Regions from separate parts of the Bacillus siamensis genome, predicted to be linked through region 2. Evidence: predicted binding sites of a transcription regulator. Region 2 holds the regulator's gene; each other region holds the start of a gene.
The links. Region 2 encodes LexA, which represses DNA repair genes until DNA is damaged. Its sites were predicted from a motif close to CGAACATATGTTCG; they were not measured.
Positions count from the first base shown of each region.

Region 1 (10,336 bases), 410 kb from region 2:
AATGCTCTCAAATGCGTCATAGCTTTTCGTTCTTAATTTAATGGCGCGGGTGCCTTGAATGACTCTGCCGTCAAATACAACGTATACGCCGCCCACCCCTTCACATGCGAAGCGGATCGCGTCTGTGATATTTTTTTTGGCATCGGTTTTTTGAAATGTAATCGGGATTTGCGAACCCGTAATGACGATCGGTTTATCGGCATGCTGAAGCATATAAGACAGCGCCGCTGATGTATAAGCCATTGTGTCTGTGCCGTGCGTGATGACGAACCCGTCGTACGCGTCATATTTTTCTTTGACAGCATCAGCTATTTGGACCCAGTATTCAGGCTGCATATTGGTGCTGTCGATGTTCATTAACGAATGGGTCTCCATCGTGTAATCGTTATCAAGTTTTGATACGTAGGTTAACAATTCGTCTGCTTTTACCCCGGGTGCAAGCCCGTTTTCTCCTTCGACTGAGGCGATTGTTCCTCCGGTTGTTAACAGCAATAATTTTTTCATACCCTGCACCTCTTCATCATTTCTCAAGATGTTTAAGCATTCGCTTTTCGCATACTTTTAATCAAATTATAGACAGACGAATGAAATTAATCAAGTGATTATTATTCAATTCGCGTACACTTTTACACATCGATATGATATAATTTTGCTCAAGTGAAAAGGAGCGGTTTTGAATATGAATTTAGATCGTTTAACTGAACTGAGAAAAAAGAAAAATTGGTCTCTTCAATATACGGCTGACCGGCTCGGCATCGCAAAAAGCACATACGCCGGGTATGAGTCAGGCTACCGGCGCCCGTCATTCGAAGCGCTGGGCACGCTTGCCGATCTGTTTGACACGACGTGCGACGATTTACTGGGGCGCACTGAAAAAAAGGCGGAGCCGTTTGCCCAGACCATCGAATTAACAAAAGCCGCACAAGGCCGCGGCACACTGACCGTTGACGGGGAGCCGCTTAATCAGGATGAAATCATCGAATTGATTGCGTTTGTCCGCACGAAAAAAAAGGTGCAGGAGGAGCTCCGCTAAAAACCGGCTTTACGGCTTGATTCGGCCGTATGTTCCTCCGCCTCCGGCCTCAAGGGCGAGCTGCCCGGTGCGCGCTTTATGAATGACAGCCGCTATTTTAGGCTGCACGACGCGTGCCAAGTCCTCTTCTTCTGCCTGATGAAGAATCGCCATTTCCGTCCCGAAAGTCCGCTTTAGTTTTTCCAATGTTTTCGGCCCGACCCCGGGAATGAACTGCAGAGGGATTTGATGAATATACGGAGGCCGCGGCACGCGGCTTTTTTTCGGTCCGCTCAGTTCCTCCAGCCGTTCACTGACCCCTTTTGTCATTGTTTTCCCGCCGCATTCCGTACATTTTAAAGCTCCTTTTTCAGCCGGGCTGCCGCAGCGGTCGCAAGCCGTCCTGTAATACTTCCCGAGCTTCGGGTTCAGTCCGTAATTCGCCGTGATTTTTCTTCCGCCCTTCCCTTTTAGAGCCAGCGAAAATTCCGTAAAGTTCGCTTCCTTCAGAAGCATTTCATTATATTCTCTGCCGATTTTCCCCAAGGAATGTGCATCAGAATTTGTTAAAAATGTATACGGATCAAGTTCCGTTAACCGTGAAGCCATGTCAGTGTCGCAGCTTAATCCGAGTTCCGCCGCGTCAATAAGCGCCGGGTCGAAAACTTCTGTCAAAGAAGATCTGACCCCTTTTCCGTACAGGCTTTTATGCGGGGTGAACATGTGGGCGGGGATAAACAGCCCGCCCAATTCCTTTGTTTTCTTTTGAAGATTCAAACCGGTCTCGTAAATGCGCTGGGAACTGAGATGGATATTTTTAAGCCTTTTTGCGAGCCACTCAGAAAACATCTTCATTTCGGCAAGAGCCGGCATAAAGACGAGAACGTGAATCGGCCCGCGGCATGTGTGGTCATAAATTTCAAGCTCACTGCCCAACAGAAGCGTCGTATTCCGATAACGGATGCCGCCTTCTTTCAGCTCACGGTATCTGCCTTCATCAATTCCGTGCTCGATTTCTTCCATGACTTCCGGGGAATGGCAGTCGATGATGCCCAAAAGCTCAATTCCCTTCCCCTCGCTTGCTTCTTCCAAAATCCGCTGCAGCGTCAATGTTTTAGCCCCGGTGATTTTGACCGGTCTCCCCGTATAGGTGCGCCCGATATGAATATGCAGATCCGCATAAACGGTTTTCATCATTTTTCCTTCAGCGCTTCTTTCAGCTGGAGATACTGAATCGCGTATGCCGTTTTAGCGTCATACACCTGGCGGGATTCAACCAGCTTCACGGCCTCTTCAAGCGTGACCTGCATCACTTCGACAAATTCATCCTCATCCAGTTCGCGCTTTTCTTCAAGCAACGAAAGCCCTTCAGCAAGAAAGAGATGCACAATTTCATCAGCAAATCCGGGTGATGTATAAAAAGCGGTGATTTTCGTCAAGGTTTCCGCCGTATATCCCGTTTCTTCTTCGAGCTCTCTTAATGCGGTATGTTCGGGCTCTTCTCCTTTTTCCAGCTTGCCGGCCGGAATTTCAACGATTGTCCGTTCCAGCGGTTTTCTGAACTGGTTCACCAAAATGATTTTTCCTTCTTCGGTTATCGCAAGTACGGCCACTGCTCCCGGATGTTTGACGATTTCCCGCTTGCTTGTTTTTCCGTTCGGGAGCTCTACATCCTCTAAGTAAAGATCTATGACTTTCCCGTCATACAGCTTTTTCTTCGCAAGTGTTTTTTCTTCTAAATGTTTCATCATGTCATCTCCCGTTCTGTCTCTCTATTATGCCTCATATATTTTATCATACATGCATAAGAGGGAGGTGCTTTTCGATTGAAGGTGTACCGGAAGGATAAGAGCATCGTATTGGTCGGAAAGGCTTGGGAAGTGCGGGCTAAATTGAAAGAGTACGGACGGACATTCCGCTATGTCGGAGATTGGATCACCGGGCCTTAACAGTTGAAAACTTCGCGCCTTTATATTACGGTCAATAAAAGACCATAAAAAGGAGCAAAATGATGAGAAAACGCAAATTGGGACGTTCTGATTTAGAAATAAGCGAAATCGGGCTCGGCTGTATGTCGCTCGGCACGGATAAAGCTAAGGCGCTGTCTATTTTGGATGAAGCGATCGAGCTTGGAATCAATTATTTAGATACCGCTGATCTTTATGATTTCGGCAGAAATGAGGAAATCGTCGGGGAGGCCGTCAAAAACCGCAGACACGACATCATTTTAGCCACGAAAGCCGGAAACCGCTGGAATGATGAGAAAGACGGCTGGCATTGGGACGCTTCCAAAGGATACATAAAAGAAGCGGTCAAAAACAGTCTGCGCCGGCTGAAAACGGACTATATCGACCTTTATCAGCTGCATGGCGGCACGATGGAGGATCAGATTGATGAAACGATCGAAGCGTTCGAGGACTTAAAACAGGAAGGTGTCATCCGGTATTACGGCATTTCCTCGATTCGTCCGAATGTCATTAAAGAATATGTGAAAAAATCAAATATCACAAGTATTATGATGCAATACAGCCTGCTGGACCGGCGTCCCGAGGAGTGGCTTCCCCTTTTAGAGGAGAACGGAATCAGCGTCGTTGCCAGAGGGCCTGTCGCTAAAGGGCTTCTTACGGAAAAACCGCTCGATCAAGCGGCCGCAAGCGTAAAAGAGAACGGCTATTTAACATATTCTTTCGAAGAACTGGCAGAAACCAAAAAAGCGATTAACGCTGCCGTGCCTGATCTGAGCATGACGGAGCTTTCTCTTCAATACTTGCTTTCACAGCCGGCCGTTGCTTCTGTCATCACCGGAGCAAGCTCGCCTGAGCAGCTGAGAGAAAACTGTTCGGCTCTAGAGGCCCGGCGTTTAAGCAGTCAGGAAATCAAAGCCCTGCAATACCATACAAAACAGGACGTATACGAAGCCCATCGTTCTTAAACAATAAAACCGGCACCTTGTCAGATGCCGGTTTATTTATATTTGTGCCAATCGAGACTGCTTTCATTCAGCAGCTCTTCAAAGCTTTTATTTTTTTCTTTTTCTTTTCGTTTTCTGATTTGTTCCGCCTTTTGCTGCGCTTGTTTTTTCTCGTCTTCTTCCTTCAGCTCACTTTTCATTTGCAAAAGCCTGGCCTTCAGATCTTCCTCCAGATTGTCTTTTAAGCTGTGTTTTTCTTTAGGCAGCTGCTTTTTCATCAATTATGCCCCCCGTATCTGAATAATGGTGAAGCAAGTGTACCATGGAGCGCGGAGGCCGGCAACGTTCAGAGGGAAGGATTTTTCATATTAAAGGAGGGTGTCTGCATGAAAAAATGGCTAGCGGTGTTCGGTTCGGCTTGCGCTGTCTTTTTGGCCGCCGGATTTGCTTTTACGAATCTGATCATGTTTATGAAGAAAAAGACGGATGAAGACATCATGAAAAGAGAAACGGCAGACTGGCGTGGGGTATTTGATTCCTTTCAGGCCATGGAAAAAGAAGAGGCCGTCATCTTGTCACGCCACGGGTATGAGATCAAAGGCTTTTACATCGCCCCGCATCATACGGCAAACACGATGATTATTTGTCACGGTGTTACCGTCAATTTGTTTAATTCATTGAAATACATGGATTTGTTTCTGGATTTAGGCTGGAATGTGCTCGTGTATGACCACCGCCGGCACGGAAAAAGCGGCGGCCGAACAACGAGCTACGGTTATTTTGAAAAAGATGATTTGGAAGAAGCCGTGAATTGGGTGAGAAACAAAACCGGGGACGGCGGTCAAATCGGTGTCCACGGCGAATCAATGGGAGCGGTGACGGCCTTATTATACGCGGGAGATCATCAGAATGGAGACGGCGCTGATTTTTATATTGCGGACTGTCCGTTCGCAAGTTTTCACGATCAGTTAGCCTACAGACTGAAGCGGGAATTCCGGCTGCCTCGGTGGCCGCTGCTGCCTTTGGCTGATTTCTTTTTGCTGGTGAGAGAAGGATACCGCATCCGTGATGTCTCGCCTTTATCGGTTATCAGCCGCATCCGGCAGCCCGTTCTGTTTATCCACAGTAAGGAGGATGATTATATACCTCCCGCTTCCTCCGAAATGCTGCACCGCAGAAAACGCGGCCCGAAGATGCTGTATCTGGCCGAATCGGGCGGGCATGCCATGTCGTACACCAAAAATCCGGAGAGCTACCGCAAAGCCGTGCAAACCTTTTTAGATACCGTAACGCAAACGTAAAAAAGCGAAAGAACGTATACTGGTTCTTTCGCTTTCCCATCATAAAACGTCGGTAATCCCGTCCATATTTTCTCCGATCCAGTCAATGGCGAGGTCGATTGTCGTAAACTCCTGCGCTTTGAAGGTCATCTCATCCTGAAGCAGCCAGACATCCTTTTGTACGGATTCAGCGCCCCCGATGGACCAGTGCAGCAGACTGTACGGATGGTTGTTGTTCAAAAAGGATACCCACGTTTTATGCTGTGCCGTCTGTTTAATGGCTTTCAGCTTTTGATTCACTTTCAGTTTCTCCCTGCTTTACTAATATGCTCATTCTCGGGCTCAGCATTTCTGCCGGGCTTTTTAAGACGAGCGTTTTTGCCTTTTCATTGTAATCGATTGTCATTTCCTCGTCAAAAAACACTTTTTGAGAGGTCTGGATGTAAAGCGGAAGTCCGTTGGTTTCAATGCGTTCGCATTGTCCCGTTAATTCGTCCGCCAGCCAGATGGCCGGCACGCCGCTGACCGCGCACCCGCAGCCTTCTGCGTCATAGCGGAGCTGCGCTTTTTTCTCCGGGTTGGCGTCCATCGCCTGCAAAAGCGTGTGTTTCGCCGCATCCGTCACATGTATTTGCATAGGTGATCCTCCGTTTTTCATTTTCGCCATTGTAGCATACCGGACCGCTGTATGCATTGTTTCTGCTTTCTTTACAGCAGCCCGCTCTCCCAGTCCTTTGCCTCTTGTTCAGCCGCCTTGATCCAGTCCTTTTTCCCTTCAATATACTTTGCCATATCGTACGGGTATGTCTCAGCGAGCCGCTTTTTCAGCTTCATGTATTGAGCCGCTTTTTCAGGCTTTGCGGTGAGGTAATCCCGGAACAGCAGATGACGCCCCGCGTCCGGATGGCCTGTTTCGTATATGTGGACGTGGTGTGTGCGCCTGTTGCCGCCTTTTTGAAAGAAACGCCGGCCTTCTATCCCGTTTTCTCCTTTCGCCTCATAGCCGAGTGCTTCCAACTGCGGACTGAATCGGTCAGCATCCGAAATATTGTTGACCTCCGCCAGTATATCGATGACGGGTTTTGCGGCCATCCCGGGGATGGAGGTGCTGCCGATGTGGCTGACCGAATGGAGTGCGCGGCCGAAGATTCGGATCAAATCCGCCTTTTCTCTTTCAAACATCTCTTTCCATTCCGGCTGATGCGGAATCACTTCCGCTTTTCTCTTCGGATAAAGATGAAAAAATGAGAGAGTCAGCCCTTCCGGCGTCTCAGTCTGTCCGGCTTCCGTGAACCCTGCTTTTAAATAGAGAGAGACTGCCGGAACGTTTTGGCTGGCGGTAGCCGTCTCTATTTTTTGGGCGTCCCGGTTCTCGTCTAACACAAATTGAATGAGCGCCCGTCCGATTCCTTTCCGAAAGCCGGACGGGTGCACCGTCAGCCGGCATATGACAAGATCATATCCCTTTTTTTCATACGAAATGACGCCTGCGAGCCGATCTTTTACTCTGAAACCGGCAAACGTCTCCTGTGACCGCTGTATGTCTTCGGCTGTTTCATGCAGCCCGGGAATGCCGAAAAAGCCGATCAGCTCGGCTTCTTTTTGATAAGAGCAGCGCTGAACCGCCGCAATTTCCCGCGCCGTCTGTTCTTCTTTATGCTGTAAAAATGCAATCAATCTTCCGCTCCTTTTGACGCAAACATCCGCTGCGGCTCCGTCCTCGTCATGCGGACCGCGTACGCTTCATACCAGGCGATTTTTCCTTTTTGTTTTGCCGCCCGGTCTTTCCACCGTTTAATCGCATCCATGCTGTCCCAGCAGGAAACCGTGATGCGCTCTGCCGTTTGTTCATATTCCTCATCATATTCTCTCTTGATTGATGAAAAAATGACCGCATCATAAGGCGGGTTGGGCGTGTCAGCTAAAAAACCCATTTTCGGCCTCCTCTATATGTATTTCACAAACAGAATCCGATCCTGGCCCGGACCGTCATAATTCGCAAAAACAGGGATTCCGTTTACGGTTTTGGTTCCTTTTTCAGCTTCAAAGCCTAACTTTGTATGATAGGCGATTGATACTTTATTGACAGGCGCCGTCACGCAATTGACTTTTGTGCAGCCCCTTTCTTTCACCGTCTCTATAAATCGGTCATAGAGCTGTTTTCCAATTTGCATTTTTCTGAAATCCGGATGCACACCGGAAAAATGAATATATGCCGTCTCAGGGTCTGATTGTGACTGAAACCCGATTAAAAAACCGGTCATTCCCTCCGGCCCGAACGTAATAAAGCTTGTGTCCTGAAAATGTTCAAAAAACAAGCGCGGCAGTTTGTCTTTCATCTGCCTGCCGCCCCACCATTCATTCAAAACAGACGTAACCATTTCATAGTCTTCAGAGGTAATTGTTCGAATATCCATAATCGATTGACTCTCCTTTTCGTCCGGCAAAATGAATGTCAGCTTCTTTCATTGGAATATAAAAAATTATATGTGGGTTGTTTGCAATTGTAAATGATTTCTTTTCAAGCGGACGAATCAGCCCGTCTTCCAACCGGGGAATGATTTACCAGTATAAACGCGGTCATTGTTCGGGTAAAATGAAAAACAGAACAAACGTTCCCGGAGGTTTTTTATGGCTGATATTCTTCTTGTTGATATGCAATCGTTTTATGCGTCTGTGGAAAAAGCGGAAGCGCCTCATCTTAAAAACCGGCCCGTCATTGTCTCGGGAGATCCCGAAAGACGCAGCGGCGTCGTGCTTGCGGCTTGTCCGCTCGCCAAACGATACGGCGTAAAAAACGCTGAACGGCTGGGGGAAGCGCAGGCCAAATGTCCAGACGCCGTTATCGTCCGTCCGCGGATGCAGCGGTATATTGATGTCTCCGTTATGATTACCGAGCTGTTCGAGCGGTATACCGATCTTGTAGAACCCTACTCCATTGATGAGCAGTTTCTCGACGTGACCGGGAGCAGGCGGCTGTTCGGTGATCCTTTTACAATCGCCAAAAACATTCAACAAGCGATTATGCGTGAATTCGGTATTTATGCCCGTGTCGGCATCGGGCCGAATAAGGCGCTTGCGAAAATGGCTTGCGACCATTTTGCCAAAAAAAACGCATCCGGCATTCACAGATTGGATATGTCAAATATCAGGCAGGATCTGTGGCCGCTGCCGGTCGGAAAATTATTCGGCATCGGAAAACGGATGGAGCATCATTTAAGGCGGATGGGCATCAGCACAATCGGCGGGCTTGCCGGGCATCCTCCCGAACTGCTGAAAAAGCGCTGGGGCATTAATGGCGAATTGCTTCAGCGGACAGCCCGCGGCATCGATCCCTCTCCGGTCACCGTCAACACGCACAGCCGGCAAAAAGCGATCGGCCATAACATGACCCTTCCGAGAGACTACAGCCGCTTTGAGGATATCAAAGTCGTATTGCTGGAGTTAAGCGAAGAAGTGGCCCGCCGCGCCCGTTTTAAACAATACATCGGCCATACGGTTTCAGTCAGCATCAGGGGCGCCGATTTTGATTTCCCTTCAGGTTTTCACAGACAGAGAAAGCTCGTCTCTCCGACCAATTTCGGAATGGATATTTTTAAAACGGCGGTCAAGCTCTTTAAAGAGCATTGGAACGGGGAGCCCGTCCGCAGCGCCGGCGTCTCCCTTTCCCAGCTGGAGCCCTGTGATTATGTTCAGCTGAGCCTGTTCGATGCCCAGGAAAAAAAGATCAGTCTCGGCAAAGTATTGGATGATATCCATGAACGGTACGGCCCGGCGTCGCTCCTCCATGCCGCGTCGCTGACAGAGGCCGGCCAAGCCTTTCACCGGGCTGAAAAAATCGGCGGGCATTACAAATAATTGAGGTGATATACATGAATCCGAACAAATTAACACCCGGATATAATGTCATGTGGGAGTCAAGCCGGATGATGCTCCCCGAACATCGGGAGCAGCTGCTTGCAAAGAAACGAAAAGAACGGGAATTCCGGCCGCCGGAACTGAGCGAAGAGCAAATGAACGACATGAACCGCATCATTGCGGCGTCGATTGAAGAAGACAGGGCCATCTCAGTCACCTACGCTTCCGCACACGGCCCCCGCCGGTTTTGGGGATGGGTAAAACAAGTGAAGCATGACGAAAAACGTTTAAAAATCATAAACGATGAAGATGCGTTAACCCTGCCGTTTCATCTTATTCTCTCAGCTGAACTGGAATAAAAGAACCTAAATCGTCCTGACAGAAAATATGATAGAAGAGTGGGAGGATCACATGATATTTAGTAGAATAAAGATGAATGATAAGAATAGGAGAATATACGATGGATCAATTTATAGAAAAAATGCTGGGACAGGCCCTCCGCCAGTATGGACGGAATGTGTCGACAGATCCGCTGAGCCCCTATGAAAAACAGAGTTTGAAAAAAGCTTTGGAAGAAAGAAGGAACGAAGAACCCGATGAGGACCTCCATGCCCATGTAGAAGATATTATCTACGATTATGTCACCAATCAGGGGCAGTTCTCCTGACACGGACGTTTATGCGCCGGGCGATAAGGGAAACGATCGAGAGTAAACCCTTAAAGATTGCGTGGTGCAGAATATGCCTGTCGGGCCTTATTTCAAGATCGGCTATGCCGTTCTTCTGTTATTTCTCATCATTTATCTCGGAACATTGATAGACTTTTTGTTCCAGCCTGTTGTGATTACGGTTAAAACCTTGTTTCCGCCCATTGTATTATCGGGCGTCCTTTACTATTTGTGCCGCCCGCTCGTCAAAGTGCTGCATGCGAAATTAAAGCTGCCCGAAGGAATCGCGATTTTAGCGATTTATGCGGGAACAGCCGGCCTTTTTGTCCTCTTCCTTTACACGGCGGGCCCTGCCGTTCAAAAACAGTTTACAGCCTTCACAGATCACATTCCCGAGCTTTCCGCAAAAGCTGAAAATTGGATCGGGCATCTCCAGGACAGTAAATGGTTTTCCCGGCTTCAGCATGAGGATTCCTTCAAAAAATTAGCAGACAAAGCCGCAAATTATTCCGGTTCAATCGCTGATTCTCTCAGCAGCCTGGCCGGTGCGGCGGCCAATGCCGCCATCACCGCCGCCATTATTCCGTTTGCGCTGTATTATATGTTAA
Region 1 covers NZ_CP155579.1:2,256,971-2,267,306, forward strand. Annotated here, with positions in the region: gene ABDB98_RS11060 (type I asparaginase) at 1-504, opposite strand, end outside; gene ABDB98_RS11065 (helix-turn-helix domain-containing protein) at 680-1,033, shown strand; gene ABDB98_RS11070 (TIGR00375 family protein) at 1,043-2,206, opposite strand; gene ABDB98_RS11075 (NUDIX hydrolase) at 2,206-2,760, opposite strand; gene mciZ (Z-ring formation inhibitor MciZ) at 2,839-2,961, shown strand; gene ABDB98_RS11085 (aldo/keto reductase) at 3,024-3,944, shown strand; gene ABDB98_RS11090 (YqkE family protein) at 3,977-4,201, opposite strand; gene ABDB98_RS11095 (alpha/beta hydrolase) at 4,310-5,224, shown strand; gene ABDB98_RS11100 (DUF2552 family protein) at 5,264-5,503, opposite strand; gene ABDB98_RS11105 (iron-sulfur cluster biosynthesis family protein) at 5,478-5,840, opposite strand; gene ABDB98_RS11110 (GNAT family N-acetyltransferase) at 5,912-6,880, opposite strand; gene ABDB98_RS11115 (antibiotic biosynthesis monooxygenase) at 6,877-7,137, opposite strand; gene ABDB98_RS11120 (GNAT family N-acetyltransferase) at 7,150-7,620, opposite strand; gene ABDB98_RS11125 (DNA polymerase IV) at 7,835-9,061, shown strand; gene ABDB98_RS11130 (YolD-like family protein) at 9,076-9,420, shown strand; gene ABDB98_RS11135 (YqzH family protein) at 9,522-9,728, shown strand; gene ABDB98_RS11140 (AI-2E family transporter) at 9,802-10,336, shown strand, end outside.
Region 1: the regulator LexA is predicted to act here: its motif matches at 7,809-7,822, upstream of ABDB98_RS11125 (DNA polymerase IV).

Region 2 (10,336 bases):
ATTTCACAAACCATATTCTGACTGTCTCCATGAACAAGGAGCCAAATGAGACCCCAGCCTCTTTTTCCTTTCAATTTCCTCTATAACATAAAAAAGCCGTTTTCATCCCTCAATGAAAGCGGCTTTTTTGTCCGGTCATATCAGTCATATACCCTCGAAGTGAATCTCCCATGGCCAAATAGCAGAATCACTATACGATAGAATATGTTCTAGCAACCGGATTGACTGGACATCTATCATTTTTTCTATTCTTTTTTCATGTGTTCTTCTATTCTGTCTTCGTTTACAATATGGTTAAAGTAAGGAGGAGATAAAACAATGCTTGAAGGCTGGTTTATGTGGTTTATTTTATTTTGGGTCATCGTAATGATCGGATTGCTGTCCATCGGGGGGTTTTTTATGTTCCGAAAATTTTTAAAACGCTTACCGAAAGAAGACGGCCGGTCAGAACTGGATTGGCAGGATTATTATATTGAAAAAAGCAGACACCTATGGAATGAAGGCGACAAGGCGTTTTTGGATGAACTGGTCGCCCCCGTGCCAGAGCTCTTTCGGGATGTAGCCAAAGCTAAAATCGCCGGAAAAATCGGTCAAATCTCTTTACAAGAGGAAGCAGAACAAATAAACCGGGATTTAATCATCAGGGGTTACATACTGGCCACCCCTAAGCGGGATCACCAGTTTTTGAAAAAACATCTCCGCGAAAAACAGATTGACCTTACTCCTTATCAAACCCTGCTCAAATAAAAAACCTTTCCGGCGGACGGAAAGGTTTTAATTCATCTGAATATCAGCGGTCTTCAGTTCATTGGCAAGTTTGCGGTACGACATAAACATCGCGATGCGCCACGGGACAATCATTCCGAAAGCCAGAATCCAAAACATTCCGCTTAAAGCTCCGTAATCAATCGTCGTGCTCAAAATGGATTTCATAGCGATTCTGATAACCAGCAAACCAATTAGGATAAACACAAATGCTTTTGACCGTTTTAAATAGATTTCATTATTTTTAATCTCAAATTTAGATGTTTTTATCAGAAAAATAGAGAAGATCACGCCCAGCGTAATGGCCTCCAAAAATTCTTCGCCCGTCACTCTGAAAATCGGAAAAAGAAACATCAGCGCTCCCGTACTCATGAAAATCGGCGGGAGAATTATTTTTTTTGGTGAAGCGGGCTTATCGGAGGATTTAATCCTCACAATCATTACAGAGATTGCCATGGCCGCTGCAATAACGGATGAAATTATAATCATCATCTTTATCATTCCTTTGCTTGCACGGAGTTTGATACTATATACTATACTCCAAAAACATAAAAAAACCAATGTGAAAAGAAAATACGTTTATGTTCCCGTTACCCTGCCTACGGCCTCCAGCACTTTAGAACCTTCAAACGGTTTAACGATAAAATCTTTAGCGCCCAGTTCAATCGCTTCCAGAACGATCCGCTGCTGCCGCATGGCGGTGCACATAATGACATGGGCTTTCGGGTCAAAAGCTAAAATCTCCTGCAGCGCCTGTATTCCGTTTTTAACCGGCATGGTAATATCCATTGTCACCAGATCGGGACGGATTTTTTGATAAACGGCCAGAGCTTCCTCGCCGTCAGCCGCTTCTCCGGCCACTGTATAGTTCGCCGATTCCAGAATCTCTCTGATTTTCACTCTCATGAACTTGGCGTCATCTACAACTAAAACTCGTGTCATATTCCCCTCCACATATTTAACATTAACTAGTCTTATTGTACCAAAAAAGAAAGGGTATATAATAGTTCAAAAGTTATCAATCTCTTACAGCCCCTTGAACCCTCCGAAAAGATTTGACAGAACGATCAGAATATAACTCATCCAGTTAAAAAACAGCATAATTCCGATGACAATCATAACAATGCCGCCGGTTCTCATGATAAGCAGCTGGTGCTTTCGAATCCAATTCATTCTGGTAATAAAAAATGAAAGAACTAGAAAAGGAATGGCAAATCCCAAAACATATAAAAACATATACGGCACCGCTGAAGAAGGATTTGTACCGGCCAGTGAAAACACGGCGCCTAAAATAGGCCCGCTGCACGGCGACCAGCCGGCTGCAAACGCCAGACCGATCAGAACAGAGCCGATAAACCCCTCGGGCCGGTGCTTAAAATGAATGCGCCGCTCTTTCATCATGATTTTCGGCTGAAACACGCCTGCCGTAATGAGCCCGAAAAGAACCAGCATGATAGCGCCAAACTGGCGGATCGCTTCATGATAACGGGTAAAAAAACTGCCGATGAACGAGGTTCCGTATCCAAGTGCAATAAAAATCACGGAGAAACCAAGCAAAAAACAAAGTGTATGCACGAGCCCCCGTTTTTGCAGCATCACCTTTTCCGTTTTCACCTCGTCCATGCTGACTCCGGTTATGTATGACAAAAAAGCGGGGTACAGCGGCAGACAGCAGGGAGAAATGAAAGACAGAAACCCGGCCCCGAACGTCAGAAAGTAATTAAAACTCACCATGACACACTCCTTTCGAGTTATGACAAAATCATTTCATTTTTTTAACACTTTCCCATGAAGGATTACTTTTTATAGAAAAAGCTTATATAATTTAATTTGACATCAAGATATTATACTCCTTCTTATTTGAAAAACAGTATAAATGTGGATATAATAATAGCGATTCAGTGAAAGATTTATGTATGAAAGGATATATCCCTGTGATTAGAGAGCATCTATTAAATGAAATTGAAAAAAAACGGGCAGAGCTGCTTAAAATCGTCATGACAAACGGAATGACATCAAACATTACGATAGAACTCAGCCAGGAGCTTGACCACCTTCTCATACAATATCAAAAGGAACTGCACACCGGCAGTTGGGGTGAAACATGACGCCAAAATAAAAAACCCTCTCCGGGTTTTTTATTTTTATAACCATGTATCTCTATATCATAATCTTTACGTATTATTTCGCTTGATTATTCATGGCTTTCATCATTTGATTAATTTTCTTTTGAGAAGGTTTCATTCCCATTTGCATCATCATCATGCGTAACATTTGTTCATTAATAGGCGGATTCTTTTTCAAATAGCTCATCATATATTTACGAGCAATAAAAAACCCGAGTGCAACACCTATGAGCAATGCGACAACGCCCACTAGGATGCCAACCCATAAAGTCATTTTATTTCCTCCTTCATGTTGTCTAGTTTAAAGTGTACTAAACCAAAGGCTATTATACAACAATTACATCTCTTTTTGCTCGTTTTTAGACAAAATTTCTTTCTCTGACCGGATTTAACCACCCATAACGCCTTGTCTTAAAATCCATCGCAAGAAAGCAGGGGCTGATTTTACGGAGAATCTCAAAGAAAATCGTTTCCGCCTCATAATCTCCCGAAGCTGCAATCTCAATCAAGCTGTCTTTCATCATGAAGGTGGCGCGGCCCTTTTCTCCGGGCAGTGTAAGCTGATAAATTGAATCTAAACGGCTGTAACTCATTCGGTTTAAATGAAGCTGGAGACGCTGATGCATATGTACCACCGGAATCGGTTCTGTTATATAGTGAACTTGCTTTTTTGTCAGTTGATATTCTTGGGGTGTCAGATTTGTCCAATGATAGTCTCGAAACAATTCAAACATAGCGGTTTCCCGCCCGAAGTAGTGGTTCGCAAACTCATCCTTAATCAGGTGCGTATAGTAATGACGTTCCATTTCCTCATCCCCTTTTACAGCGCTGCGTATTGCTTTCTATTATACAAAAGGAGAAAAGAAAGAATTGTCTATTACTGTTACGGCGCCCCTTCTATTTTTGTCGTATAAACAGGAAAAAGAGGATGATTTGACTCATCCTCTTTTGTTTCTTTATTTGTTTAGCAGTTTCTTCACGCGGTCAGCCACGTTTTCTGCAGTAAACCCGTATTCTTTCATAATTGTTTCTCCCGGAGCTGAAGCACCGAAACGGTCAATTGCGAGAACGTCTCCTTCAAGACCGGTAAATTTGCCCCATCCGAAGCTTGATCCCATTTCAATCGCAAGACGTTTCGTCACATTCGGAGGAAGTACGCTGTTTTTGTACTCGGCCGATTGTTTTTCGAAACGGTCCCAGCTCGGCATGCTGACTACAGATACATGAATATTTTCGTCAGCAAGCTTCGCCTGTGCTTCAATCGCAAGTCCGACTTCAGAACCTGTCGCCAAAAGAAGGGCGTCCGGTGAATCAGTTTTTGCTTTGGAAACGGTATAAGCCCCTTTTTCTACTCCGGCATACGCTTCTTCAGCCTGCTGATCAATTGTCGGCAGGTTTTGGCGTGTCAACACAAGAGCTGTCGGATGATCCTGGCTTTGAACGGCTAGCTTCCACGCAGCTGCGGTTTCATTGCCGTCAGCAGGTCTGATCACAGAAAGATTAGGAAGCGCGCGTAAAGATGCAAGCTGCTCAATCGGTTCGTGAGTCGGTCCGTCTTCTCCTACGGCAATACTGTCATGCGTAAACACATAAGTGACAGGAAGCCCCATTAATGACGCCAGACGAATAGCAGGTCTTAAATAATCTGAGAACACAAAGAATGTGCCGCCGAATACGCGGAGGCCGCCGTGAAGCGCCATTCCGTTTAAAGCAGCGCCCATCGCAAATTCACGGACACCGAACCAGAAGTTTTTCCCGGCGTAGTCTTTGGCCGTGAAGTCCCCTGCGTTTTTGATTGTCGTTTTGTTTGAACCCGCAAGGTCAGCAGATCCCCCGACAAAGAAAGGAATTTTCTTGGCGATGCCGTTCAGCACCTCACCTGAAGATGCGCGGGAAGCAAGGCTGCTGCCCTTTTCATAGACAGGAATTTCCTGATCCCAGTCTTTCGGCAACTCGCCTTTCATGCCGAGTGACAGCTGTTCAGCAAGCTCAGGATATTTTTCCTTATATGCCGCGAACTGTTCATTCCATTCCTGTTCTTTTTTCGCGCCGGCTTCTTTTACAGCTTCGTTGAAATGCGCGTATACTTCTTCTGGAACATAAAAATCTTCTTCAAACGTCCAAGCGTACGCTTCTTTAGTCAGCTTGCTCTCTTCTAGTCCTAGCGGAGCGCCGTGAACACCGGATGTGCCCGCGCGGTTTGGAGAACCGAAACCGATTGTCGTTTTCACTTCAATTAATGTTGGTTTTTTATCATTCTGGCGCGCTTTTTCAATTGCAGCCGTCAATTCAGCGATGTTATTTCCGTCCTCAACATAAAGGACTTCCCAGTTCATGGCTTCAAAACGCTGTTTTACATTTTCAGAGAAAGAGCGATTTAAATCGCCGTCTAAAGAAATATCATTAGAATCGTATAATACGATCAGGCGGCCTAATTCCAGATGGCCTGCTAGAGAAGCGGCTTCAGAAGAAATGCCTTCCATCAAATCGCCGTCTCCGCAAATACTATATGTATAATGATCAACTACGTTGAATGAATCACGGTTATATGTTTCAGCCAGATGGCGTTCTGCAATTGCCATTCCCACTGCCATAGCGATACCCTGTCCCAAAGGCCCGGTCGTTGCGTCGACTCCGGCTGTATGCCCGAACTCCGGATGTCCCGGTGTTTTGCTTCCCCATTGACGGAACTGTTTCAGGTCTTCAATGCTGAGGTCATACCCGCTTAAATGCAGCATGCTGTACAAAAGCATTGAACCGTGTCCTGCTGATAAAACAAAGCGGTCACGGTTAAACCATCCCGGATTCTGCGGATTTACATTCATAAACTTCGTCCACAGCGTGTAAGCCATCGGAGCAGCTCCCATCGGCATGCCCGGGTGTCCGGAATTAGCTTTTTCAATTGCGTCTATAGATAATGTACGTATGGTGGCAACTGATTTCTTTTCAATTGTATCCATTATAATCCCCTTCCTTATTGTTGTACCTTTTCATCATAAAGCGATGCTGACTTTTTCTCAACTCTTTCAGCTTAAATTTGAGATAAACTTGTTGAAAATTGTCGCAAATCACAGCCTGATATTAGTATATACGAAAAAAGAATACGTATTGCCGTATTCTTTCTGTTTAATGAAGATTATTTTTCTGTTGTTCCCTTTTTAATTTTTCAGGAGTGACATCATTACCCTCCGGATCAATAACTTTTACGCTCTTTAACGTATTTTTCATTGAGGAGCGGAACCCTTTCAAATACTCCTGGCGAAGCTTTTGCTGTTCGGCTTTTTCCTCATCTGTTATCGTGTTTGATTTAGCTTTTTGAGCCAATTCGTTAATTCTTGCGATTTTTTCTTTAGAAATCATAATAAGCTCCTTTGGTGCGTGTTGATTATATACTACTAAAACATCATCTTTTTTACAACTGAAGCATGTCAGCTGCCTTCGCTGTCTGCGATATATTCCTGAAAACGCCGGTGAACCGTGGCTTTGGATACATCATAGCCGAATCCTCTTAAGGTGGCGGCGATTTCTGCAAAGGTAAGCTTGTTGGCTCTCAGCCTGATAATTTCCGAAACAGGAACCTCTTTTTTTTCTTTTCCGCTGTTTTCATGTCTGTTTTTCAGATTCCGTTCAGGCTTATAGCCGTTTTTTACGGCTCTTTTCATTCCCCGCCGGATTTTCATATTGTGAATTTTCCTTTGATATTCCTCAACAATACTGACGATTTCGAGTACCATCGTATCAGCTTCGGAAAGCTCCAGCTCGCCTTTATGAGCCGTCGTATATATTTTTACGTTCTCCCTGTAAATACAATGCAAAAGCGCGATCTTGGCGTTTCCTCTTCCCAGTCTTGTTTCATCCTGCACCAATATCGCGTCAATATGTGACTTTTTAATTTCATCAAGCATTTCAAATACTCCGTCGCGGTCCATTTCGTAACCGCTGGCTTTCTCTGAAATGACTTTTACGACTTCCATGCCGTTTGCCGCAGCGATCTCACTGAGCTCCTCTTCCTGTCTTTTTAAAGACGTCTGCTGCTGTTCTTTGTTTGTGCTTACCCGGGCATAAATGAGCGCCTTCATTTCTCTCTTTCCTCTCTAATTGACAATGGCCAGCTGATATACGGCCGGATGCTCCTTCTTAACCGGAAGAATAAGTTCGTCTCCGGGCTTTATATCAGCAGTTTGGAGATGATTATTCTCCGTCACCCACTCAATGAAATCTTCTTTGTTAATATTTTTCTTCTTTGCTACTTGATCCGCAAGTGACCACAGAGTATCTCCGTCCTGAACCTTTATTTTAACATATTGGCTGAACGCCTGATCATTTCCCGTACATGAAACAAGTAAAATAACGGCACTTAAAATCGCAGTAAACAGTCCGACAAATATGATAGATTCCTTCGCCATTTAAACAACCTCCAGAATGTTTGTTCGCTTTTTATACCTTTCAGTATATACGAACAAATGTTTCTGTCAATCGTTTTTTTCGAACCTATGTTTGTACTGTCAGGAAAATCATGCTATAATCTACTTAAAATCGACGTTTTGAGGTGCGAAATATGACGAAGCTATCAAAAAGGCAGCTTGATATCCTGCGTTTTATTAAAGAAGAGGTAAAAACGAAAGGATATCCGCCTTCTGTAAGAGAGATAGGAGAAGCAGTAGGACTGGCTTCCAGTTCAACCGTGCACGGACATTTGGCGCGGCTGGAGACAAAAGGCCTGATCAGACGGGACCCTACTAAACCGAGAGCGATTGAGGTATTGGATGAAGAAGAAGTCCAAATTCCGAAAAGCCAGGTTGTCAATGTCCCGGTCATCGGAAAAGTGACGGCAGGTATCCCGATTACAGCTGTTGAAAATATCGACGAGTATTTTCCACTTCCTGACCGGATGGTTCCTCCGGGAGAACACGTATTCATGTTAGAAATCATGGGAGAAAGTATGATTGACGCCGGCATTTTTGACAAAGATTACGTCATTGTCAAACAGCAGAACACGGCCAATAACGGGGAAATCGTGGTGGCTATGACCGAAGATGATGAAGCCACGGTCAAGCGCTTCTATAAAGAAGACAATTATGTGCGGCTGCAGCCGGAAAATCCGACGATGGAACCGATTATCCTGCAAAACGTAAGTATTTTAGGGAAAGTGATCGGCGTATTCAGAGCCGTTCATTAATTCTATTAAACTTTATTTATCGTAAAGCCCCTTTCAGAGGGGTTTTTCTTTTGCATAAAAAAGAGCAGATTCGCCCTGGCTTAAGAAACGAACCTGCTAAGGAGGAAAAACTTACATCTTTATTATCCGGCATCTCACTTTTGAAGTCAATAAATAATGTTTCTCTAAGGAAACTTTTTATCCGTTTTTCAACTTTTGTATTTGTGCGGGCTGATTTTGATATATAACTATCTTTACTTGGAGCGGACGGATTACATTTTATTCATGAATATTTAGTGCATAGTACAATAAGTTTTGACGAGATGTAAAAAAACCCGCTGCCTTTGCGGGTATCTATTTTCAATCAAAATGATAATATTCCACGCCGTATAACCCTTTAATATGGACAGGTTCACAGTCGTTTGAAGAGCTTTCAATCAGAATCCTGTATTTATGATGCGGATCAATTGATTTTTTGTCCTGGGCACTTAGGTTTAACCAGCTGCCGCTGTAGCTTTTAGAACTTAATGTATAAAAGTTTCCGTTCAGTGCCATCCGTTGGAGTTTCACGTTTAAATTGCATGAAGAATTGTTTACAATGGTGAACTTGTATCCTAATAGGTAATCATCAGCTGATACAGCCCCCGGATTTTCAATAAAAAACTCTTTTACATCTCCCTCCATAATGAAGCTTGTTTTTGATCCGAATCCAGTGGTAGCCGCTTCAGCTGAGTGTACTCCGCAAAAACATAATAAAAAAACAGCAATACATATCCACCATTTTTTCAATTTTGCACCCCCTTTTTTTACATATTTTAACTTGTGAATATGGTGATGTCTATTTACATTTTATTAAAACGCACACTTTATAACCACTATATACCAGTTTAAAAATTTGCTGATTGCCTACAATGAAGACTAAACGAAATAACGAAGGTGGTTCAAATGAAACATGTAATTGCTTTCGCTTCTAAAACGGCGCTCACACTTGCTTTGCTGTACATTGTTCTGGATCTAATGTACCAAGTAACTTTTTTAAACGTTCTGTTTATTACCTTGATCTTAAGTTTGATCACTTACTTTTTGGGTGATTGCATGATTCTGCCGAGAACAAGCAATTTTACAGCCGTTGCAGCTGATTTCGGAATTTCATTCATTATATTATGGATATTTCTAATGAACATTGGCGGGTTTAATGTCTCTCCTGCCGCGGCATCGGTTATCTCTGCACTTTGCATTTCTGTTTTTGAGGCATTTTTTCACCGATATTTGCAGCAATATGTGCTTCCCGAAGATTATCAGGACACAACAGAGACAGATAGCACGCTATGGAGCTATCAAACCGAGGCGTCTGAAGAATTGGTAGCGGAAAAAGACCCTCAGGAAAAAACATAAAAAGGAGGCATCCGCCTCCTTTCTTTTTATTTTTGCTTCTGATCGTCAAGCGGCAGCTGCAGCAATGAGTCTGTGCCTGTCGCTTTCGGTGTTTTTCCGTCCCATTTTTCAATCCATTTATATTTGATCATTTCATCAGACATTGATTTTTTTATGATTTGGTTATAATCAGCGATCCCTTCCGCTTCAATTTTTTTCTTTTTCGCTTCTGCTTCAGCTATTTTAATTTCAGTCTGCGTCCGTTCAAGCTCCTGTGAAGACTTCACTCTTGCATCAATAGCTTCCTGTGTGGCTTTATCCGGCTTCGGTACGCCAAGCGTCAGATCATCGATTAAAAATCCAAGGTTCTTCATATCCTCAGCAAACCTTTTTTGAACATCGGCAGCGGCTTCTGCAGATTTTTGCCCGTATGTGTCAATAACCGAGTATTTGCTGATTGATTTTCGCGCCGCGTCCCACAGCCTTGTTTTTAAATATGTATTTTCAATCGTTTCAACGTCTACCGCCCCGAATTTGTTAAACAGATCGACTACTTTATCAGGCTGAACAACATAGTTGTAAGCGATATCCATTTCAATATTTTTACCGTCTGAGGTTGCCACTTTTATATTTTCATTATTTACGGTCTGCATACGCACCGGATATTCCGTTACTTTATTAAACAAACCGACTAAGTGCCAGCCTTGATCCAAAGTTTCGGATTTTACCCCGCCGTTCGGTGAGTATACGACTCCGACATAACCATTCGGTATTTTTTCAATAAATAATGAGGCCGTAACGCCCGCAATTAAAAGGGCTGCACCTATAATCACACCGCCGAGAATTTTTTTTGTGTTTCCGCGCTTATTTTCGCTCATGCTGATCTTTTTCCTCCCATGACTTTTTAAATTTT
Region 2 covers NZ_CP155579.1:1,849,439-1,859,774, reverse strand. Annotated here, with positions in the region: gene ABDB98_RS09230 (Hsp20/alpha crystallin family protein) at 1-86, shown strand, start outside; gene ABDB98_RS09225 (DUF2621 domain-containing protein) at 319-747, shown strand; gene ABDB98_RS09220 (CcdC family protein) at 775-1,266, opposite strand; gene ABDB98_RS09215 (response regulator) at 1,345-1,707, opposite strand; gene ABDB98_RS09210 (cytochrome c biogenesis protein CcdA) at 1,792-2,499, opposite strand; gene ABDB98_RS09205 (aspartyl-phosphate phosphatase Spo0E family protein) at 2,700-2,873, shown strand; gene ABDB98_RS09200 (YneF family protein) at 2,947-3,165, opposite strand; gene sirA (sporulation inhibitor of replication protein SirA) at 3,251-3,697, opposite strand; gene tkt (transketolase) at 3,848-5,851, opposite strand; gene ABDB98_RS09185 (DUF896 domain-containing protein) at 6,018-6,251, opposite strand; gene ABDB98_RS09180 (YneB family resolvase-like protein) at 6,320-6,970, opposite strand; gene yneA (cell division suppressor protein YneA) at 6,986-7,297, opposite strand; gene lexA (transcriptional repressor LexA) at 7,450-8,070, shown strand; gene ABDB98_RS09165 (hypothetical protein) at 8,121-8,297, shown strand; gene ABDB98_RS09160 (hypothetical protein) at 8,410-8,838, opposite strand; gene ABDB98_RS09155 (YndM family protein) at 8,995-9,444, shown strand; gene ABDB98_RS09150 (prohibitin family protein) at 9,471-10,301, opposite strand; gene ABDB98_RS09145 (hypothetical protein) at 10,288-10,336, opposite strand, start outside.

Region 3 (10,336 bases), 1.5 Mb from region 2:
GCCGCTTCAGTCTGATATGAACAGCGCGGATGTCAAACACGCGCAAATCCTGCTGAAAGGCTTGGGTTTCGACCCGGGCAGGGCGGACGGCTATTTCAGCGGCACAATGAAAAAAGCCGTCATGGCGTTCCAAGATCGGTACAAACTTGATAAAACAGCTGTCATTGACAAACAAACAGCGGAAAAAATGAATCAGCTGATGAATGAGAAGAAATCTGACGAAAAAAATGATATACAGCTGCAAATGGCGTTAAAATCATTATTTGTTAAATAAATGAAAAGGAGGCTTTTTTTAAGCCTCCTGTTTCTTTTGTCATGTTTCACAAATGAACCAAAAGACATATAATTATGACGATTTTGACAAGATATTAAAAAAATTTTCACATTTAAACATTTATAAAGGACAAACATTACCCGATATTTATAGGGAAGAGAGACTTTATGCCGAGTTAATATGTATTCAAAATGAAACTTTTGAAAGTTGCCTCAGTCAGTTTTAGTTCTTACAATAAAAGAAGGTTCTAATAGAGAACAGTTTTTTAGTTTGGCAGCTGCATTTCAGTATTGAAAGCAGAAGTGTTTGCGGCGCTTCAGCACGGCAGCTGTAATCACCCGTGCTTATCTGGATAAAAAAATGGGGGTTCACAATTGAAGAGGGCAAGTATTGTGCGTGAAAAAAAATATTATGAATTAGTGGAACAACTAAAAGACCGAACAAAAGACGTTACATTTTCATCAACAAAAGCACTAAGTCTTCTTATGCTGTTCAGCAGATACCTGGTCAATTACACAAATGTTGAATGTGTTCACGATATCAATGAGGAGTGTGCAAAGCATTATTTCACCTACTTAATGAAAAACCATAAACGTTTAGGAATCAATCTGACGGATATTAAACGGTCCATGCTTTTGATCAGCGGTGTAATCGAGGTGGAAGTCGACCACTATCTGAAAGATTTCTCTCTCTCAAATGTGACGTTGTGGATGACGGAAGAGAGATAGACGTTTGAGATATTCAAGCCAATGATTATTTGGTAGAATAGAATTAAAATGTTTGGCTTGAGGCGGTGAAAGCAATGTCTGTTCAATGGGGAATTGAACTTCTGAAAAGTATCGGTCTGTTTTTTTTGCACCCGATGTTTTGGTTTTTTATCATCATAAGTCTCGCCTGCGGATATTTGCGGATTAAACGTGAACGCCATACGTTTCATACAAAAATCGCAGATATGTATGACGAGCTTATCTTTACATACATAAAAGGGCTTATACCGGGTATTCTTCTCTCCATATTATTTTTTGGACTGGGAATTTCGATTCCATTCGGTCTTCTCGGCATAATTGCGGCTATGACGGCTTTGGCATCGCTGACGTTCCGTATGAACTGGCTGTCATCAGCTTATATTGTCAGCGCCGGCATGTTGATTGCGTTTATCCTTCAGTATACCCACACAGTGCCGTTTGCGGATCGGTTTCCGCAGGCATTCGGCGTGAATTGGGCATCAGCGGCCGTGTTTATGGGCCTTTTGATCATCACGGAGGGAGCGGCTGCTTACCGTTCAGCGCACCTGAAAACATCTCCGGCGCTTGTCGTCAGCAGCAGAGGTCTGCCCATCGGCCGTCAATTGGCGAATCGCGCATGGCTGCTTCCGCTTTTCTTATTGGTGCCGGGCAGCGGGCTTGAGTCACACCTTTCTTGGTGGCCTGTCTTTACCGTGCCGGGCGGCTCTTTCCATCTGATCTGGATTCCTTATATCGCCGGCTTCGGACAGCGTGTGCAGGGATCCCTTCCGGAAGTCAGCATACGGATAACGGCGAAACGTGTCATGATTCTCGGGATTATCGTCACCGCATTCGGGGCAGCGGCCCTTTGGTGGAGTCCGCTTGCCGGTGCTGCCGCTTGTATTGCGGTGCTCGGACGCTTGTTCTTATCATTGAGACAGCGGCTGAACGATAACGCGGCTCCGTTTTATTTCTCTAAGCGGGATCAGGGCTTAATGGTGCTCGGCATCATTCCGAATACGCCCGCGGAAGATCTTGAGCTGAAGATCGGTGAGATTATAACGAAAGTAAACGGCATTCCCGTGAAGCATGTATCGGATTTTTACGAAGCACTTCAAAAAAACCGCGCATTTGTAAAAATGGAGATCATCGGCCTGAATGGTGAGCTCCGGTTTGATCAGCGCGCGTCCTATGAAGGCGAACATCATGAATTAGGTATTTTATTCGTTCAGGATGAACATGAACATGAGCAAGAAGAAATGACAGCATTATAATGTGATTTTTCATAATTATTCGGAATAGTTTCAAGAACTCCTAAACTAGATTTCAAAATAAAACAGCTAAGAAAATTATATTTTCTTAGCTGTTTTATTTTGAAATAATAAAAAAATAAATGAAGGAGAGGTATGGCTTATTGGAAAGGTTATTGCTAACTCCAAAACCTTTAGAAGATGAATCTTTAGCAGGATATATATTAAGAATTCTGATTATAATGGTTATGTTGGATAGGGGGAGTACATTATAAAAAAGCTTTTACTTAAGAGATTACCGTTGATTTCACTTGGAGTTATAGCTTACATACTGACAAAATACGCGCAGAACCATCAGGATTGGGCGGAAAAATACAGTAGGTCTGTATATCCGTTATTGTCAAAAATAGTAGGATTTGTACCTTCTTGGGTCAAGTTTTCTGTTAGTGAATGGCTCGTCGTGTTGGTTGTGTTACTTTTTCTATTTTATATCGTTTATTATGTGCGCAAGGTTATCATGAGTAAAGGTGTACGTAGGATGGTAGTTTATCGTGGTGCTCTAGGAATCGTTACGATCTGTAGCGTGATATATTTTTGTTATACTATTTTGGGTGGAATAAACTATTACAGATATTCTTTTTTGTCTCATACCGAATATAAAGAAGAGAACTACAGCAAGGAAGAACTGGTTAAATTGAGTAAGTCACTTGCCGTTGAAATGGAATTGGCAAGGGAAAAGTTAGCGGATACTGATCTTTTGGCTCATGTACCAGAGGTTTTTGATTATTATGCACAACACGCAGTGTTCTCGATGCAAATGTTATCAAAGAAATATCCTGTTTTGGAGCATTCATATTCAACACCAAAACCAGTGGTGATGTCAAAACTAATGTCGCATGCAGGGATACATGGTATTTTTGTCCCTTTTACTTATGAATCCAATATCAATGTTAATGTGCCCGTTTTCTTGGTGCCTGCTACTATGGCGCATGAATTGGCACATCAGAGTGGTTTCATGCATGAGGATGAGGCTAATTTTATAGCATATCTGGCATGTAAGCAGCAGGATGATCCAATGATACTTTACAGTGGTTTTTTTCTAGCATTTGATTATTCTATATCTGAGCTAAAGAAAGTGGATCCGGATCAGGCGTCTGATATAATGTCCAGTCTGTCCAAGGCGGTGCAGCATGATATAGAACAAAATGAGCAGTACCGGGATAAGTATGAGGGTGTTATTTCAAGCATTTCAAGAAATGTAAATGATGTATATCTGAAGGCAAATAATCAGACAGACGGTTTGAATAGCTATAGTGATATGGTGAATTTGTTGCTGGCAGAGCAGCGAGAGATAGAGAAGTACAATTAAATGTACAGCGGGGGAGTGCGGTGACACTTCGAGAGAGAAAAATAAGAAGGAAAACTAGAAAAGGTTCCGGAAAGCGGATGCTCACGGAACCTTTTTTTGTTTACGCCGAATGGCTTTTTTTCGTATCAACGGTTTCGCCGGATTTAATTCCAAGCGATACGAACAAGCCGATCACAGATACGCCGATCAATATTATAAACAGAATGTGAAATCCGGAGATTAAACCGATCAGTGCTGAAGAAATAATGCTTCCGAAATAACGGAAGGTGGAAAAAATCCCGGATGCGATACCGGACATGCCCGGTTCTACCGTCGCCAGAGAAGACACCTGCATGCTCGTCAGCCCCGCACCGGACGCGATGCCCCCTACAATAAGCGATGCTATAAGGAACGGGACGGAATGGGAATTAACCAAAAGCAGAAATAAAAGATTGGCTCCGGCCATCAGCCCGAAGGACAGAAAAATCATTCTTCGCGCGCCCCATTTGTGATGCAGCTGAGCTCCGCCCCAGTTGCTGGCGGACATAAAAATGGAAAAGACTGAAAGAGCCATACCGCTGTGCGACGTATTCATGCTGAAGTGGCCGGTCATAAAGAGCGGCATCATCAATAACACGGCATACATCATTAAATTGCTTAACAGAACGGACAGATTGGCGCTTGTAAAGGTTGTGTTTTTAAACAGGTCAAAATCAATAATCGGATGTTTCGTACGCAGCTCCCGCCTGAAAAATAGCGGAACAAATACGAGAATGAGCAACGCGTACACCCAATAGCCCAAAGAGCTTTCATTTTTCGTCAAAAGAATAATAGATACAATGCTCCCGGCAAGCAGAACGGACCCGATGATATCAAGCGGCGCGTCAGAGGTTTCTTCTTTATATTTAGGAAACATGATAAATGCCGTCCCGAGTGCGATCGCCAGAAACGGAATGTTGACCCAAAAAATAGAATGCCAGCTGAAACTCTCGATTAAAAGTGACCCGATAAACGGACCGAGAGCTGCGCCCAGCCCGGCACCGAGGCCGAAAAAACCAAATACTTTCGGAAGCCGTTTTTCGGACACGACATGGCGGATGATGGCGATGCTGTTTGGCGTAAGCAAAGCGCCGCCGGCAGCCTGAAGCGCCCGGAAGAAAATCAATAAAAAAAGACTTGGCGAGAGGGCGCACCCCAATGAAGCGATCAGAAAAAGGCCGACACCCCATAAATACATTTTTTTATTTCCGTACATATCACCGAGCTTGCCGGCAATAGGCTGTGTCACGGCCATCACAATTAAATACACCGTCACGACCCATGTGATGCTGGCAATTGATTCGCTGAATGAGCGGGAAATGGATGAAAGAGCGACTGCGATCATCGTCGAATTGATAGGAACGAGTATGGCTCCCAGCAAAAGCGAAACGATCAGCGCCCATTCTTTCTTTGAACTCATCCTTCATCCTCCTAGGAGCCGGACATTACCGGCTGATAATTCCTTTAATAAAAATCTCAGTGCTGTGTTTCAGCATCGTTTCTTCAGAAAGAGTGATGACTCTTTTCCCCAGCTGCAGCCGGTGCATAAAATAACCGAAAATCATTGTCATAAAGACGTCTGCATTAGCTTCTTCGCTGCCGGGGCTTATACTATTCTTCTTTGTCAGTTCCTTAAAGTAAACGATTAAATCCTTTTTTACGGATTGCGGATATACGACAATATCCTGCAGGACGTCTTCGAATAATTCCGGTTCGCGCAGGCAGATGCGGAACACCTCTTTTTTTTGTTCCAATCGCTGCAAAAGGGTCGTGGCGAAATGAAGAAGATCCTCATACAGATTGCCTTCCGCCTTGGTGATCACGCTTTCCGGAACCGGCGTGTGCTGCTCAATCATGGCTTTCATTAGTCCTTGTTTGTTTTTAAAATTACGAAAAATCGTTGCTTCGCTTACATTCGCTTTTTCTGCGATTTCTTTTGTTGTCGCGGCGCGGTATCCTTTTTGAATGATAAGATTCATCGCAGCGTCAAGAATTCTCTTGTTCGTCGTTCTCAACTTGTTTCACCTCGCGTAAATACTGGCAGGACAAGTATACACCCGCCCTGCCCGTCAATAAAGAGGGAAACCTAGCATGAAGCGCGTTTGACTATCGTAATCTGTCCGTTTGTGCCGTCTACCGAGACGATATCTCCGTCATTGAGCCTGTCAGTCGCGACACGTGTGCCGAGAACAGCGGGAAGCCCGTATTCCCTTGCGATGATCGCCGCATGTGAGAGGATGCCGCCCGTATCCGTAATGACGGCCTTTGCATCCTGAAACAGACTGGTCCAAAGCGGTGTCGTCATTTTGCAGACAAGCACATCTCCTGATGAAAAACGGGAAAAATCACTTGCGTCACGAATGACTTTCACCGGGCCGCTTGCGATTCCGCTTGACGCTGCAAGTCCGTAAATATGATGTTCAGTGTTTTTTTCATCTTCTGTGATGGCGCCTGTAACCTGCTCAGCGGCTTTCAGCTGTTCGGGCGTCGGTGTGCCGAGATAAGCGGGCGCTTCAAGCAGCTGATATTGCTGGAAAAGCTGTTTACGTTCAGCGGTTTTTTCCTTCATCGGAACAGGCGTCACCAGCGCTTTCTCGACTTCATCGCTGTATAAGTACCACATATCCTCCCGGTCATCGATCACGCCTTGTTTTTGCAGCAGCTCGCCGATTTTCAAGAGACAAAGGCGCGCTTTGGCGTCCAGCATCGCATCGATATAAAAATGGTGATCATCTATGATGACGGATGCAGATAACGCCCACTGATAATAACGGTCAAACGTCTCTCGGAAGCCGTCATCTTCAATTCGATTCATGAAGGCGGCGTAAAGCTGTTTGCGTTTTTCTATCGTTTTATGAAACTCACTGTCAAAATCGTAGCCGTTCCGGACATAGTTTTGAATGTTAGCCAAAGCGAAATAAGGATTTTCCGCCCACGTTTCTTCGATCAGATCATGGCTTTTTACTGATCTCCAGCCGTATTCTTGTAAGAATTCGCCGACTTGTTCAAGAAAGCGTTTTCCTTCATCTGATTGCAGAAGCGTCTGATGAAGCTCGCCGGCCTGGGAAGATGTAAAGACACGCAGCAGTTCAGGGTTGTCTTTTACTTGTCCGGAAAGCAGCCAGAGCTGTCTGTCGGTTTCCAGTGATTTATTCATGACGCCGGCCAGCATTTCATACAGAAGGGAGGCGTTTTCTTTCTCAACCTGTCCGTACATGGATTCCAGTGTCATATTTAACGCAATCTGCGGAAAGACAATGTTGAAATGTTCTTCATATCCTTTTAAATAGAATTCTTGCAGGTTTCGGAACGCCTCAAGGGCAGTCTCCGGTGTATGATTTTTATGCGCCAGTCCGTCCAGCTTTTGATAAAAAGGCAGAAAGGTTTCATGAATAATATCATACATGCGGTCAGCCAAAACGGGAAAAAGCGCTTCTGACTGTTCTGCGGGCAGGTTGTCGTCGGTCTTATGCTGTCTGGAAAAAACATGGCCCTGGTGGAGCTTGACACGCTCAATCTCGATGCCCATCACAGGGAATGTCTTCGTGCCTTCTTTGAGGCCGTATTCTAAAGCAGGCACAATGAGAGAGGCGAATAACGGGCTGATGGGGCCTTCTATATTGGACTCCATATTGAGCCAAAAATCTTTCTGGTCCCGAGGCGTCATAATAAATTCCCGTTCTTCATCTGCCGCTTTCTGATCCTGCGCGATCGTTGTAATCGGTCTGGCCTGAAGCAGATACAGCTTATTTTCGGCAAATCCGAATTCGAGATCCACGGGATAACCGTACAGTTCTTCCGTCTTTATCGTCAGCATGGCAAGTTCTTTGATGCTCTCGTCATCGAGGCAGAAGCGGTTTCTCATGTCAGCCGACGTTTCTTTTTCGGTCACGCCTTCCTTTTGAGAAACGATATACATTTCTTTTAAACCGATTTCTTTGTCAATCCGGAATGTGTCTTTATTGACGATAAATGTGTCGGGTGTCACACTTCCGGACACGATTGCTTCTCCGAGACCGTAGCTCGCGCTGATCATCAGTTCTCCGTCATCATGTGTGACGGGGTTTCGGCTGAAAATGACCCCTGACACCTCAGAATTGATCAGTCCTTGGACGACAACACCCATTAGCGGTTCTGCAGTGTCATTGTTCATTTTCTCTTTATAACCGCTGACCCGCGCCGAAAAGAAGGAAGCCCAGCATTCTTTCACTTTTCCGAGAAACTCTTCTTCTGTTTTGATATTTAAATAGGTTTCGTACTGGCCCGCGAAAGAAGCGCCTTCAAGATCTTCGGACGCAGACGAGGAACGTACGGCAACAGAGGCGTATGATTCTCTCAATTCATAAAAAGAGGCAATCAGCTCATCGCGGAGCTCTTTTGAAAACGTGCCGTTTAAAATGGCGCGCTCCATCTCTTCCTCATCTGCCTGAAGCCGGTTATCTTCCATAAAACGCGTCAGGGCATTTGTCTGAATGACAAAACCATCGGGAACGGGCAGGCCGTTTTTCGTCAGTTTAATCAGGTTCATTCCTTTTGCGCCTGCTGAGCGGCTCGATTCTTCCGCTTTTTGAAATCGTACTGAATACATGCGGTATAACCCCCTTTTTCTTCATCCAAGAAAATGATAGTAAACACTATCATTACATTGTAAAGAGAGAGGAAGAAACTGTCAAAGACACAAAGACCTAATCCTTCTCCTCCTTTCGGCTGAAGAAAGGCAATTTGGTTCATTTCATTAATGGTTCAATAGATTTACATTCACATTTTTTCTGACAGATGATTGAAGACTGCTGAAAAAGGGTATTGTGATAGCAGGGGAACGATTGTCCGATTCTTCATTTTTTACTATAATCAGATGAGATGAAGAATTCCCGAGGAGGGTTTTTGTGATTACAAAAGCCGTTTTTGCATTATGTTTCCCTTTTATGCTGGTCGTCCTTTTTACGCGGGTCACTTTTAACCATTATGTGGCGATCGCTCTCACAGCCGCACTGCTTTTCGCATCCTATTTAAAAGGTTACACCGAAACGTATTTTATCGTTGGATTGGATGTCGTATCACTGGTAGCCGGCGGGCTGTACATGGCCAAAAAAGAAGCAGACAAAAAGAAAGACAATGCCTGACATGGTGAATATGAAATGGAAGCCTGCTTTTACGCCATAAAAGCAGGTTTTTTATACAAAAATTGACTTGGTAAAAATAAACCATCGAACTTTAGTTCGTATTTTTAGTGATTTTGCCCGTCATTGTGTTACTATATCAATAGGAAGATTTCGTAAAGAAACGGAGGCTTTTTTGTGAAAGATCGTTTTGAGTTAGTCTCGAAATATCAGCCCCAGGGAGATCAGCCGCAAGCGATTGAGAAGCTTGTCAAAGGCATACAGGAAGGCAGAAAACACCAGACTCTCCTGGGTGCGACAGGGACGGGCAAAACCTTTACCGTGTCCAATCTGATTAAAGAAGTCAATAAGCCGACACTGGTCATTGCCCATAACAAAACCCTTGCCGGACAGCTGTACAGCGAGTTTAAGGAGTTTTTTCCGAACAACGCTGTCGAATATTTTGTCAGCTACTACGATTACTATCAGCCGGAGGCGTATGTGCCTCAAACGGATACTTTTATAGAGAAAGACGCAAGCATTAACGATGAAATTGATAAACTGCGGCACTCCGCGACATCCTCTCTGTTTGAACGGAGAGATGTCATTATCATTGCGAGTGTGTCATGCATATACGGTCTCGGTTCGCCTGAAGAATACCGGGAGATGGTCGTGTCGCTCAGACCGGAAATGGAGATTGAGCGGAACGAGCTGCTGAGAAAGCTAGTGGATATCCAGTATGCCCGCAATGATATCGACTTTAAGCGGGGGACGTTCCGCGTGCGCGGCGACGTTGTGGAAATTTTCCCGGCTTCCCGTGACGAACATTGTATCAGAGTGGAATTTTTCGGAGACGAAATAGAGCGGATCAGAGAAGTTGACGCTTTGACCGGAGAGATTCTCGGCGACCGCGATCATGTCGCGATTTTCCCGGCTTCCCACTTCGTCACCCGGGCGGAAAAGATGGAAAAAGCGATTCTGAACATTGAACAGGAGCTTGAGGAGCGCTTGAAAGTCATGCGCGAAAACGGCAAGCTCCTTGAAGCGCAGCGGCTTGAGCAGCGGACGAGATATGATCTTGAAATGATGCGAGAAATGGGTTTCTGTTCGGGCATTGAGAACTATTCAAGACACTTGACGCTCCGTCCTCCGGGCTCTACGCCGTATACGCTGCTTGATTATTTTCCGGACGATTTTATGATCGTCGTTGATGAATCACACGTGACGATTCCGCAGGTGCGCGGCATGTTCAACGGTGACCAGGCAAGAAAACAGGTGCTTGTCGATCATGGGTTCCGCCTGCCGTCAGCGCTTGACAACCGTCCGCTCCGATTCGAGGAATTTGAGAAACATATGCACAATATCGTGTACGTGTCGGCTACTCCGGGACCGTATGAGATTGAGCATACGCCGGAAATGATCGAACAGATCATCAGGCCGACGGGACTGCTCGACCCTCTCATTGACGTCCGGCCGATTGAAGGACAGATTGATGATCTGATCGGCGAGATTCAGGCGAGGATAGAACGGAATGAGCGCGTGCTCGTAACGACATTAACGAAAAAAATGTCAGAGGATCTGACCGATTATCTGAAAGAAAT
Region 3 covers NZ_CP155579.1:3,362,672-3,373,007, reverse strand. Annotated here, with positions in the region: gene ctpB (carboxy-terminal processing protease CtpB) at 1-274, shown strand, start outside; gene swrA (swarming motility protein SwrAA) at 649-1,002, shown strand; gene ABDB98_RS16715 (PDZ domain-containing protein) at 1,077-2,273, shown strand; gene ABDB98_RS16710 (DUF3810 domain-containing protein) at 2,551-3,618, shown strand; gene ABDB98_RS16705 (MFS transporter) at 3,719-5,056, opposite strand; gene ABDB98_RS16700 (TetR/AcrR family transcriptional regulator) at 5,082-5,651, opposite strand; gene ABDB98_RS16695 (PEP/pyruvate-binding domain-containing protein) at 5,723-8,224, opposite strand; gene ABDB98_RS16690 (CsbA family protein) at 8,523-8,759, shown strand; gene uvrB (excinuclease ABC subunit UvrB) at 8,934-10,336, shown strand, end outside.
Region 3: the regulator LexA is predicted to act here: its motif matches at 8,845-8,858, upstream of uvrB (excinuclease ABC subunit UvrB).